Regions from separate parts of the Amycolatopsis sp. NBC_01307 genome, predicted to be linked through region 1. Evidence: riboswitches for the same ligand, from Rfam matches in the RefSeq annotation. Region 1 holds a riboswitch; the other holds the start of a gene.

Evidence for each region. A riboswitch is a leader RNA that binds a small molecule or an ion and turns the genes downstream of it on or off. The one in region 1 is predicted to bind S-adenosylmethionine.
Region 2: another riboswitch for S-adenosylmethionine. It lies ahead of OG439_RS32285 (methionine ABC transporter ATP-binding protein); the one in region 1 lies ahead of OG439_RS23165 (aminotransferase class V-fold PLP-dependent enzyme).

The regions. Positions count from the first base shown of each region.
Region 1 covers NZ_CP108403.1:5,475,526-5,480,297, forward strand. Annotated here, with positions in the region: gene OG439_RS23145 (RluA family pseudouridine synthase) at 1-75, opposite strand, end outside; gene lspA (signal peptidase II) at 72-689, opposite strand; gene OG439_RS23155 (hypothetical protein) at 765-1,022, opposite strand; gene OG439_RS23160 (hypothetical protein) at 1,096-1,599, opposite strand; gene OG439_RS23165 (aminotransferase class V-fold PLP-dependent enzyme) at 1,616-2,959, opposite strand; SAM riboswitch class IV at 2,998-3,112, opposite strand; gene OG439_RS23170 (M23 family metallopeptidase) at 3,206-3,856, opposite strand; gene OG439_RS23175 (potassium/proton antiporter) at 4,668-4,772, opposite strand, start outside.
Region 2 covers NZ_CP108403.1:7,430,250-7,435,021, forward strand. Annotated here, with positions in the region: gene OG439_RS32275 (TetR/AcrR family transcriptional regulator) at 1-316, opposite strand, end outside; gene OG439_RS32280 (DHA2 family efflux MFS transporter permease subunit) at 422-1,819, shown strand; gene OG439_RS32285 (methionine ABC transporter ATP-binding protein) at 1,884-2,897, opposite strand; SAM riboswitch class I at 3,105-3,195, opposite strand; gene rsmA (16S rRNA (adenine(1518)-N(6)/adenine(1519)-N(6))-dimethyltransferase RsmA) at 3,357-4,196, opposite strand; gene OG439_RS32295 (transglycosylase family protein) at 4,591-4,772, opposite strand, start outside.

The DNA.
Region 1 (4,772 bases):
GAGCATCTTGGCGAGGCCGGCGTCGACCCGCATCCCGTCGAGCCCGTCGGGCACCGGGAGCATCCGCGAGCTCACGCCTGGTCCTCCTGCTTGGTTTCCGCGGCCGGCTCGGCCTGCTTCTTGTCTTTGGTCTTGTCCTTGGTCGACGTGCCGTCGTAGTCCTTGCCCAGCAGGGACAGCAGCACGATCAGCGCACCGCCGACGCAGATCGCCGAGTCGGCGATGTTGAAGATCGCGAAGCCCTTGCCGTTCGGAGCGAACGCCGAGATGAAGTCGACGACGTGGCCCTGCAGCCCGCCGGGTGCGCGGAAGATCCGGTCGGTGAGGTTGCCCAGCGCGCCGGCCAGCACCAGGCCGAGGCCGATCGCCCAGCCGATCGAGCGCAGCCGCCGCGAGATCCAGATGATCGCGATGACGACGGCGAGCGCGACCAGCGCCAGCACCCACGTCATGCCGGTGGCCATCGAGAACGCGGCACCCGGGTTGCGGATGACCTGCAGGTAGATCAGGCCGCCGAGGATCCGGACCGGCTCCTTGCCCTCCAGGTTGGCGGTGACCAGGTTCTTCGTGATCAGGTCGATCGCCCAGAGCACCACCGCGACGGCGAACACCCAGCCCACCCGGCGCTTCGGCAGCGTCGCCGCCGTCGCCGCCGGGGTTTCCGGCGTCTCCTGGACGGGCTCGGGCACCGCCTCGGCGGCGGCGTCGGTGTCGGGTTCTCCAGCGCTGGACTCGGTGCTCACCGGTCCATTGTCCACGCCTGGTCAGGGTGCCCCGGCGGCAGTGTCGCGGGGACGCCGCGGGAGGACCGCGAACGCGGCGGCGAACAGCACCCCCGCCGCGCTCGGCGCCCCGGTCACCGGCGTCGAGAACACCAGGCTGACCAGCGCGAACACCAAGGCCACGGCGATCAGGAACCAGTTGCGCTCGTACGCCGCCGGCACCGGCGCGACGACCGCCATCACGAGCTGGGCGAACCCCGGCGCCGCCAGCGGGAACCAGAAACGCCGTCCCTCCCCCATCGGGGCAGGGTAGCGGCGAACGCCCCGGCCACGAGCACGGTCGCGGAGATCAGCGCGCCCGGCAGGTCCGCGATCACCACGGCCACCGCACCGGCGCCACGGCCATCGCGAGCACCAGCGGACTGCGTTCGTACCAGGCGACCAGCGCGAGCCCGAGCGTCGCCAGGAGGGGGCCGCGGGTGGCCGCGTCGAGACCGAACCGGCTGAACAGCAGCAGGTCCAGCACCGGGACGGCGAGCACGACGGCGACGATCGACGCCACCACCGTCCTCGCGCGCAGCCCGCCCGCCACGGCGTAGGAGACCACCATGGCGAGGAACGCCGCGATGAGTGCGTACTGCCACGCCGGACCGGCGCCGCCGGCGTAGGCCACGACGGTGTCATCGAGGCTGAGGAACCGGGCCTTGGTGCCGTAACCGTCGATCGTCAAGCCGAACAGGCCCACGTAGCCGGCGGTCGCCGGTGGCAACCGCGCCGTCAGTTCCGCGGTGACGGCCGACCGGTGGAACAGTTCGGCCGTCACCAGGACCAGTTCCGCGAAACCCAGCAACGCCAACGGAATCCACTGCCGCCCCATCGGCCCAGGCTAACGCTCAGCAGAACGGCGGCAGCTCCCGCGGGTCGCCGACCGGGGCCCAGCGGCCGCCCGCCTTCGTGTACCCCCAGCGCGCGCCGCGGGCGACGATCTGGCGCAGCGCCAGCAGCACGCGATCCACGTGCTCCTCGGTGCTGCCCAGGCCGAGGCTGACGCGCACCGCCTGCTGCCCTTCGCCGCCGGTGACGCCGATCAGGCGCTTGGCCGCGATGTGGGCGCAGAAGGCGCCGTCGCGGACGCCGATGCCGTACTCCGCCGAGAGAACCGCCGCGAGCCAGCCGGGGTCGAAGCCGGCGACGACGAAGCTGACCGTGCCGACGCGGTCGACCGGCGCGTCGAACAGCCGCAGCTCCGAGCAGCCCGGGATGCCCTCGAGGCCCCTGCGCAGCCGGACGAGCAGGGCCTGCTCGTGCGCTTCGACGGCGGCCCAGTTGCGGCTCAGGGTTTCGCAGGCGACGCCGAGCGCGTACACGCCGACGGTGTTGGGCGAACCGGCTTCGTGCCGCTCCGGGCCGGTGTTCCAGACGACGGCGTCCTCGGTGACGAGCTTGGTCGCGCCGCCGCCGGCGAGGTAGGGCCGGGCGGCGCGCAGCCAGTCGGCGCGGCCGATCAGCGCGCCCGCGCCGAAGGGCGCGTACAGCTTGTGGCCGGAGAGGGCGACGTAGTCGACGTCCAGGTCCTGCATGGCGATCCTGCGGTGCGGCGCGAGCTGGGCGGCGTCGAGGGCGATGCGGGCGCCGTGCCGGCGGGCCACCGCGGCGATCTCCGCCACCGGGAGCAGCTCACCGGTCACATTGGACGCTCCGGTGAGGACCACCAAACGCGGCCCCTGCGGGGATTCCGCGAGGGCTTCGTCCACAGCGGACACCGCCGCGAGCCGGGTGCGCGGGGTCGGCAGGCGCCGGACGTTCGGCCCCTGCCACGGCAGCAGCGCGGCGTGGTGCTCGGTGTCGAACACGATCACCGCGGTGCGCGGCGGGAGGCTGCGGGCGAGCAGGTTGAAGGAGTCGGTGGTGTTGCGGGTGAACACGACCGTGTCGGTCCGGCGCGCGCCGACGAAGCTGCGCAGCGTGGCGCGGGTGCGCTCGTAGAGCTTGGTCGAGACCTGCGAGGCGAAGCCCGCGCCGCGGTGGACGCTCGCGTACCAGGGCAGGAACTCGTCGACGGCCACGCGGACGGCGTCGAGACAGGGCGCGCTGGCCGCGTGGTCGAGATTGGCGTAGCCGATGTCTCCGCCGGTGACGAGCGGAACTCGCAGCGAGGCACCAGCGACCGTGGGAATACCTTGGGACGCAAGGGATTCCTGGGTCTGTGTGCTGGTGCGGTCGATGGCGAGAGTCATCGTTAGCCTCCTCGGCGTTCCGGGGGGCCCCGGCGAGGGGCCCGCGCTTGCCGGTCGCACGGCGCGACCGGCCCGGTCTTCACCCGGGGCACCCCACCGCGGTAGGAGGGTTGCCGGCCAGCAAGCCGGGGCTTGACGCTGGCACTCATGACCTGATTCAAAAGGTAACCGAGAATCGGCGTGACGACCAGCCCCCACAGCACATTCTGAGACACCGACCACAAGTCGAGCAGGAATGGAGAAGCGTCAGGGCTTCGCGCGGAAACGGCCCGGGAGCTGCGTCACGGCGTGGTCCGAGAGGTGTGTCGCGGTGCCGGTGTACTGGTCCGCGCCCGCTGTGAACAGCCAGCCACCCAACGTCTTCCCGTCGATCGGCTCACCGTGCGCCGCCGCGACGGTGGTCGAGACCTGGCTGTAGGCGAGACCGTCCCAGTCGGCCGCGTCCGGCAGTGTCCACAGTGTGAAGTGCACGTGGGCCCCGGTGCTGCTGCCACCACACGGCAGGGCGTTGCCGGTCGAGCCGAGCACGTCGCCGGCCTCGACCTGCTCACCGTCGGTGACCTTGATGCCTTCCATGTGGTAGTACCCGGTCCGCCAGCCGCCGGCGTGGTCGATGGTCACCCAGTCGCCGCCCGCGCAGTGCTGCAGGTGCACGGTCCCGGCCAGCGGCGCCCGCACGGTCTTGTCGGCCGGGCTGAGGTCGAGGGCGTTCTCGACGCCGGTGCTGCCATCGTCGGAGTGGATGCCGGCGGAGTACACCTGCTGGCCGGCCTTGAACGGCAGCGCCAGCACCGGAAAGGGCCCCACCTCAGCGGCCGCCCCCGGAGCGGCGGCGAGCCCCACACCCAGGACGATCCCCGCGACCAGCCCGGCCCCACGCACGTATCGCTTCGTCACCCGGCGTACTCCTTTGACTCTACGTTCGCCCATTCGAGGTAATGAATGGAGCGCAGAGTAAGCCAAAAGAGGGAACGCAGGGAAGATCAGGTGAGGTTTTTGTGAGGATCACTCACCCTCGCGGGAAAAGATCACCAGGTCGACGCGAAGAGCGGACAGGCACCGGACAACCGCCCGGCCCGAACGCAGCCCCCACCACTCCCTGGGGGGCGTCCCCTGTCCAGTCTACCGCCGCTGACCTGCAAAAACGTGGGTGCCGGAAATCTGTGGACAACTGGAGTGGATGTGGACAACTCGCGGCCGGCCGGGCTCGCGACCGCCGAGCGCAGCAGACGGCACGGTGGCCAAGCGGGCAACCCGCGATCGACGCCGCTCACCTCAAGCAAACCGACGCGGACAGCCCGGCGGCGATGCCGAGCCGAGCGGACACGGTTCCGCCCAACCCGCGAACGAGCCGGCGGTCCGACTCGCAGCGCCGGCGACCCCAGCGGACCGCACAGTGGCCAAGCAGGCAATCCGCGCTCGGCCCCGCTCACCTCAAAGCCGACGCAGGCGGCATGGCGACCAAGCGGGCCACCCGCCGATCGACCCCACTCGCCTCAAGCAAGCCCAGCGGACGGCACGGCGGCCAAGCAGGCAACCGGCCCCACCTATCTCAAGCAAGCCGACGCGGAAGACGCACCGGCAAGATCGAGCATCCGATCAGCCACGACCCGCGCGACCCAGCGGCCCGACTCGATCACCAACCACCCCAGCGAGCGACATCGCCGCGAGACAGAGCGGACACCGGCCAAGCAAACCGCGAACCGCGTCAGATCCCCGACTCGCCGCGCCAGCGGGCCAGGCGGCCGGCGCGGTCCACCGCGCGCAGCCGGCGCTCGGCGTCGTCGCGGGCTGTGGCCGTCGTGACCACCAG
Region 2 (4,772 bases), 2.0 Mb from region 1:
TCAACGCCGACGTGTTGCGCTGGACCAGGCCCATCACCGGGCCGAACCGGGTCTCGACCAGCCCGGCGTACGCGGTGAGCAGCTCGGCCGGGCCCGTCTCGCGCGCCAGAAGGTCGTCGAGCGCGGTCCCCCAGTCCTCGAGGAGGCTCGAGACGATGTCCTCCTTCGTGCGGAAGTGGTAGTACAGCGCGGCTTTCGTGACGTCCAGCCGCTCGGCGATCTCCCGCAGCGAGCTGCCCTCGTAGCCCTGCTCGGCGAACAGTTCGAGCGCGACGCGCTGGATACGTTCGCGCGTGTCGGTGCGCCGCCCGGCCATGCCTCACTCCTCAACTTGCTTGACGGCCGACTAGCAATGACCTACCTTCGGCATTGCTAGTCGGCCGTCAAGCAATGCATCCACAGCCTACCTCGGGGGTCCACCATGACCGCACTCGCGCCACCGCGCGCCATGAGCCGCCGGCTCGCGCTCGCCGCGCTCGGTCTGGCCCAGCTCATGGTCGTGCTCGACACGACCGTCGTGAACATCGCGCTGCCCTCGGCGCAGCGCGCGCTCGGCATGTCCGACACCGGCCGCCAGTGGACGATCTCCGCGTACACGCTGGCGTTCGGCGGCCTGCTGCTGCTCGGCGGCCGGCTGGCCGACCGGCTCGGCCGCCGCACGACGCTGCTCGTCGGCGTCGCCGGGTTCGCCGTCGCCTCCGCGCTCGGCGGCGCGGCGCCGAGCGCCGGCTGGCTGATCGCCGCGCGCGCCGCCCAGGGTGTGTTCGCCGCGCTGCTCGCGCCGTCGACGATGTCCCTGCTGACGCTCACCTTCACCGACCCGCGCGAACGCGGGAAGGCGTTCGGGATCTTCAGCGCCATCATGATCTCCGGCTCCGCGCTCGGCCTCACGCTCGGCGGCGCGCTCACGCAGTTCCTCGACTGGCGCTGGTCGCTCTACATCAACGTGCCGCTCGCCGTGGTGGCCGGGCTGGGCGCCTGGTTCGCCGTGCCGGCCACGGCCGGGCACCGCGACACCAAGCTGGACTGGACCAGTGCGCTGCTCAGCTGCGGCGGCGTCGTCGTGCTGGTGCACGCGCTGTCCGAAGCGGCGACGCTGGGCTGGAACTCGTTGTGGGTACTGGGTTTCCTCGCGCTCGCGGTGGTGCTGCTCGGCGCGTTCGTCGCCCGGCAGGCCGGCCACCCGCACCCGCTGCTGCCGCTCGCGGTGGTGCGCGACCGCGCCCGCGCCGTCGCGTACCTGACCGTCGGGACCGCGTCGTTCGGCGCGTTCGGGATGTTCCTGTTCCTGACGTACCAGCTGCAGGTGGTGATGGGCTACGGCGCGCTCGCCGCGGCGCTGGCGTTCCTGCCGACGCTGGGCGCGAACCTCTTCGCCTCGACGCAGCTGTCGGGGCGGTTGCTGGCCCGCTTCGGCCCGCGTCCGCTGCTGGCGGGCGGGCTCTTCGTGCTGGCGGGCGGGTTGCTGCTGGCCACCCGGTTGACGCCGGACTCGTCGTACGCCGCGGTGATCCTGCCGATGCAGCTGCTGCTGGGCCTGGGCGCCGGGCTGTGCATGCCGGTGGTGCTGAACGTCGCGACCCGCGACGTCGGCGCGCGGGACGCCGGAGCCGCATCTGCGTTCGTGACGACGTCGCAGCAGGTCGGCGCGTCACTGGGGACGGCGACGCTGAACACGATCGCCACCGCGGCGGCGGCCGGGCTCACAACGTCGACGGCGATCGTCCACGGCTACACAACAGCCGCGGCCTGGGCGGCCGGCCTCGTCGCCACAGCCGCCCTCACCGCACTCCTGCTGCTCCCGCGCAGCACCCGCTGAAAGCCGTGAAGGCCTCCTTCCCGGCCATAAGAGCCGGTAAGGAGGCCTTCACGGACGTTCGGGGTCAGGCCGCGGCGACGCCCTGGGGGCCGCGGGCGGTGTGCGTGACGTGGCCGCCGCGCTCGGCGACCCACGCCAGCGCGGCGTCGGCCCGCTCGCCGCGGACGCCGAGGCGGAACCGGCCGACCGGGGTGTCGCCGATCCGGGTCAGGCCGCCGCCGATGGTGGCGAACTCGACGTCGAAGCGGCCCGCGGCCTCGGGCAGCAGCGCGCCGACCGAAGCGAAGCCGACCAGCACGACGTCGACCGAGCGGTCGTAGCGCGAGGACTGCGAGCGGGTGGTCTCGATGGCGGGCAGCAGCGCCTGCGCGGTGCGGCTGGCCGGGTTCGAGATCAGGTCGAGCACGGAGCCACGCTCGACGACGGTGCCGTCTTCGAGCACCGCGACGTCGTCGCACACCCGGCGGACGACGCTCGCGTCCGGCGTCGTGATGACGATGGTGACACCCAGCTCGGCGCGGGCCCGGTCGAGCACGGTGAGCACCGCGCCGGCCTCCTCCGGGTCGATCCCGGCGGTCGGGTCGTCGGCGAGCAGCACGGCGGGGGCCGCGGCCAGGGCCTTCGCCACGGCGACGCGGCGGAGCTGCCCTTCGGTGAGCTCGCCGGGACGCTGCGCGGCGCGCGGGGTCAGGCCGACGAGGTCGAGCAGCGAGCCGACCTTGCTGCGGCGCTGCGGGCCGTCGACGCCCAGCTGCTCCAGCGGGGACGCGATGTTGCCGGCGATGGTGCGCTCGGCGATCAGCTCCGGCTTGGTGCCGACGACGCCGAGCTGGCGGCGGATCTCGCGGAGCCGGCGGCCGTCGAGGGTGCCGGTGTTGAGGCCGTCGAGCCGGACGACACCGCGGTCCGGCCGCTCCTGCAGCGCGATGCACCGGGCGAGGACGGACTTGCCGGAACCGGCCGGACCGACGACGCCGAACAGTGAGCCGGCCTGGACGTCGACGCTCACGTCCCGCAGCGCGACGACCGGATTTCCGTTGAGGGCAAAGGACTTGGACAGGTTTTCGACGGTGATCACGAAGGCTCCAGAAAACGGGGCGCGCAGAGAAGCGCGTCCGGCCGCAAGCGAGTGTCCGTCCTCTATGGACGGTGCATGAAGAAGAGGTGTGACGGGTCGAGCAAGCTCAGTTGGAGCGTCGACATGCGGTCACGGAGCGGCGACCCTCGTCGACAACGCGGCGTTTGGTCAGCAGCAGCGGGCGAGCAACCCTCTTCATCGGGACGGCCTCCATCGGTCCTGGCGGTAGCACCTGCCCTGCGGAGGGTGGTTGCTGCGACTTCGGCGAGCCAGGTCTCTCAGTCGCTCGGGATGGACGTACTGAGTAAAACCGATCCCGAGGAGCGAAAGCAAGCCTGTTGGGCCAGATCACACGACTGGAGGTGTCCGAATCGCGGGAACAGCACTCAGGAAGACTTATTTCGCCGCGACGCGCACGCTCCGGCGTCGGCGGGCACCGTCAGTTCCACTGAGGACGCGTCACCGGACGGCGGCGAGCCGGGCGAAGTCGTGCACGTCCAGCTGCTCACCGCGGGTCTTCGGGTCGATCCCGGCGGCCACCAGCAGCTCGCCGGCCCGCTCGGCCGACCCCGCCCAGCCGGCGAGCGCGGCGCGGAGGGTCTTCCTGCGTTGTGAGAACGCGGCGTCCACGAGACCGAACAGCCGATCCCGGTCCTCGGACGCCGGCGTCTCCCCGCGTTCGAACGCGACGAGCGTGGAATCGACGTTGGGTACCGGCCAGAACACCGAGCGTGGCACGGCGGCGACCTTGCGCGCCGGGCCGTACCAGGCGAGCTTGACGCTCGGGACGCCGTAGATCCGGCTGCCCGGGCCCGCGGCCATCCGGTCGGCGACCTCGGTCTGGACCATCACGAGGCCGGACTTGAGGGAGGGCACCTCGGCGAGCAGGTGCAGCACGACCGGCACGGCGACGTTGTAGGGCAGGTTGGCCACGAGCGCGGTGGGCGCGGCGGGCAGGTCGGCGTTCGAGACGCGCATGGCGTCGGCCTCGAGGACGTCCAGCCGGCCCGCGACGTCCGGCCCGCGTTCGGCGACGGTCTTCGGCAGCCGTTCGGCGAGCTTGCGATCGATCTCGACGGCCACGACCCGCGTCCCCGCGGCGAGCAGCCCGAGCGTCAGGGACCCGAGCCCGGGCCCGACCTCGAGGACGACGTCGTCCGGCCCGAGGTGCGCGAGGTCGACGATCCGCCGCACGGTGTTGGGATCGTGCACGAAGTTCTGCCCGAGCTTCTTGGTCGGCCGCACGTCCAGCTCGGCCGCCAGCCCGCGGATCTCGGCAGGTCCCAACAGTTCAACCACCGGACGAGCCTACCCAGGACAACCCGGCCCCCTCTGCACGCCCGCCCGGAGTGCCCGGCCCCAGAGGGTCAGCCCACGTACCCAGCCAGTCGGCCCGCATACGTGGACGGTCGGCTCACGTACCCAGCCAGTCGACCCACGTACCTGGACGGTCGGCCCGCATACCCAGACGGTCGGCTCGCGTGATCAGCAGGCCGACACGCGTGATTGAGCGGTCAACACACGTGATTGAGCGGTCGACACACGTGATCGCAGGCGGAACCGACGTGATCAGACCCGACACTCGCGTGATCAGACCCGTGACTCACGTGATTGGCGGCGGAACTCGGGTCATGCCTCGCTGGGGACGCGAAACGGCCCCCGCCGTGAGGCGGGGGCCGTTTCGGAAAGGAAGTCAGGCCTTCTTGCCGCAGACCGGCCAGGCGCTGTAGCTGCCGCCGCGTCCGGCGCGGACCTTCTCCGCCACCGCGATCTGCTCTTCACGCGAAGCCTGGTTCGGGAGCGCCGCGTACTGGGAGCCGCCGTAGGCGTTCCAGGTCTGCTTGTCGAACTGGAGGCCGCCGTAGTAACCGTTGC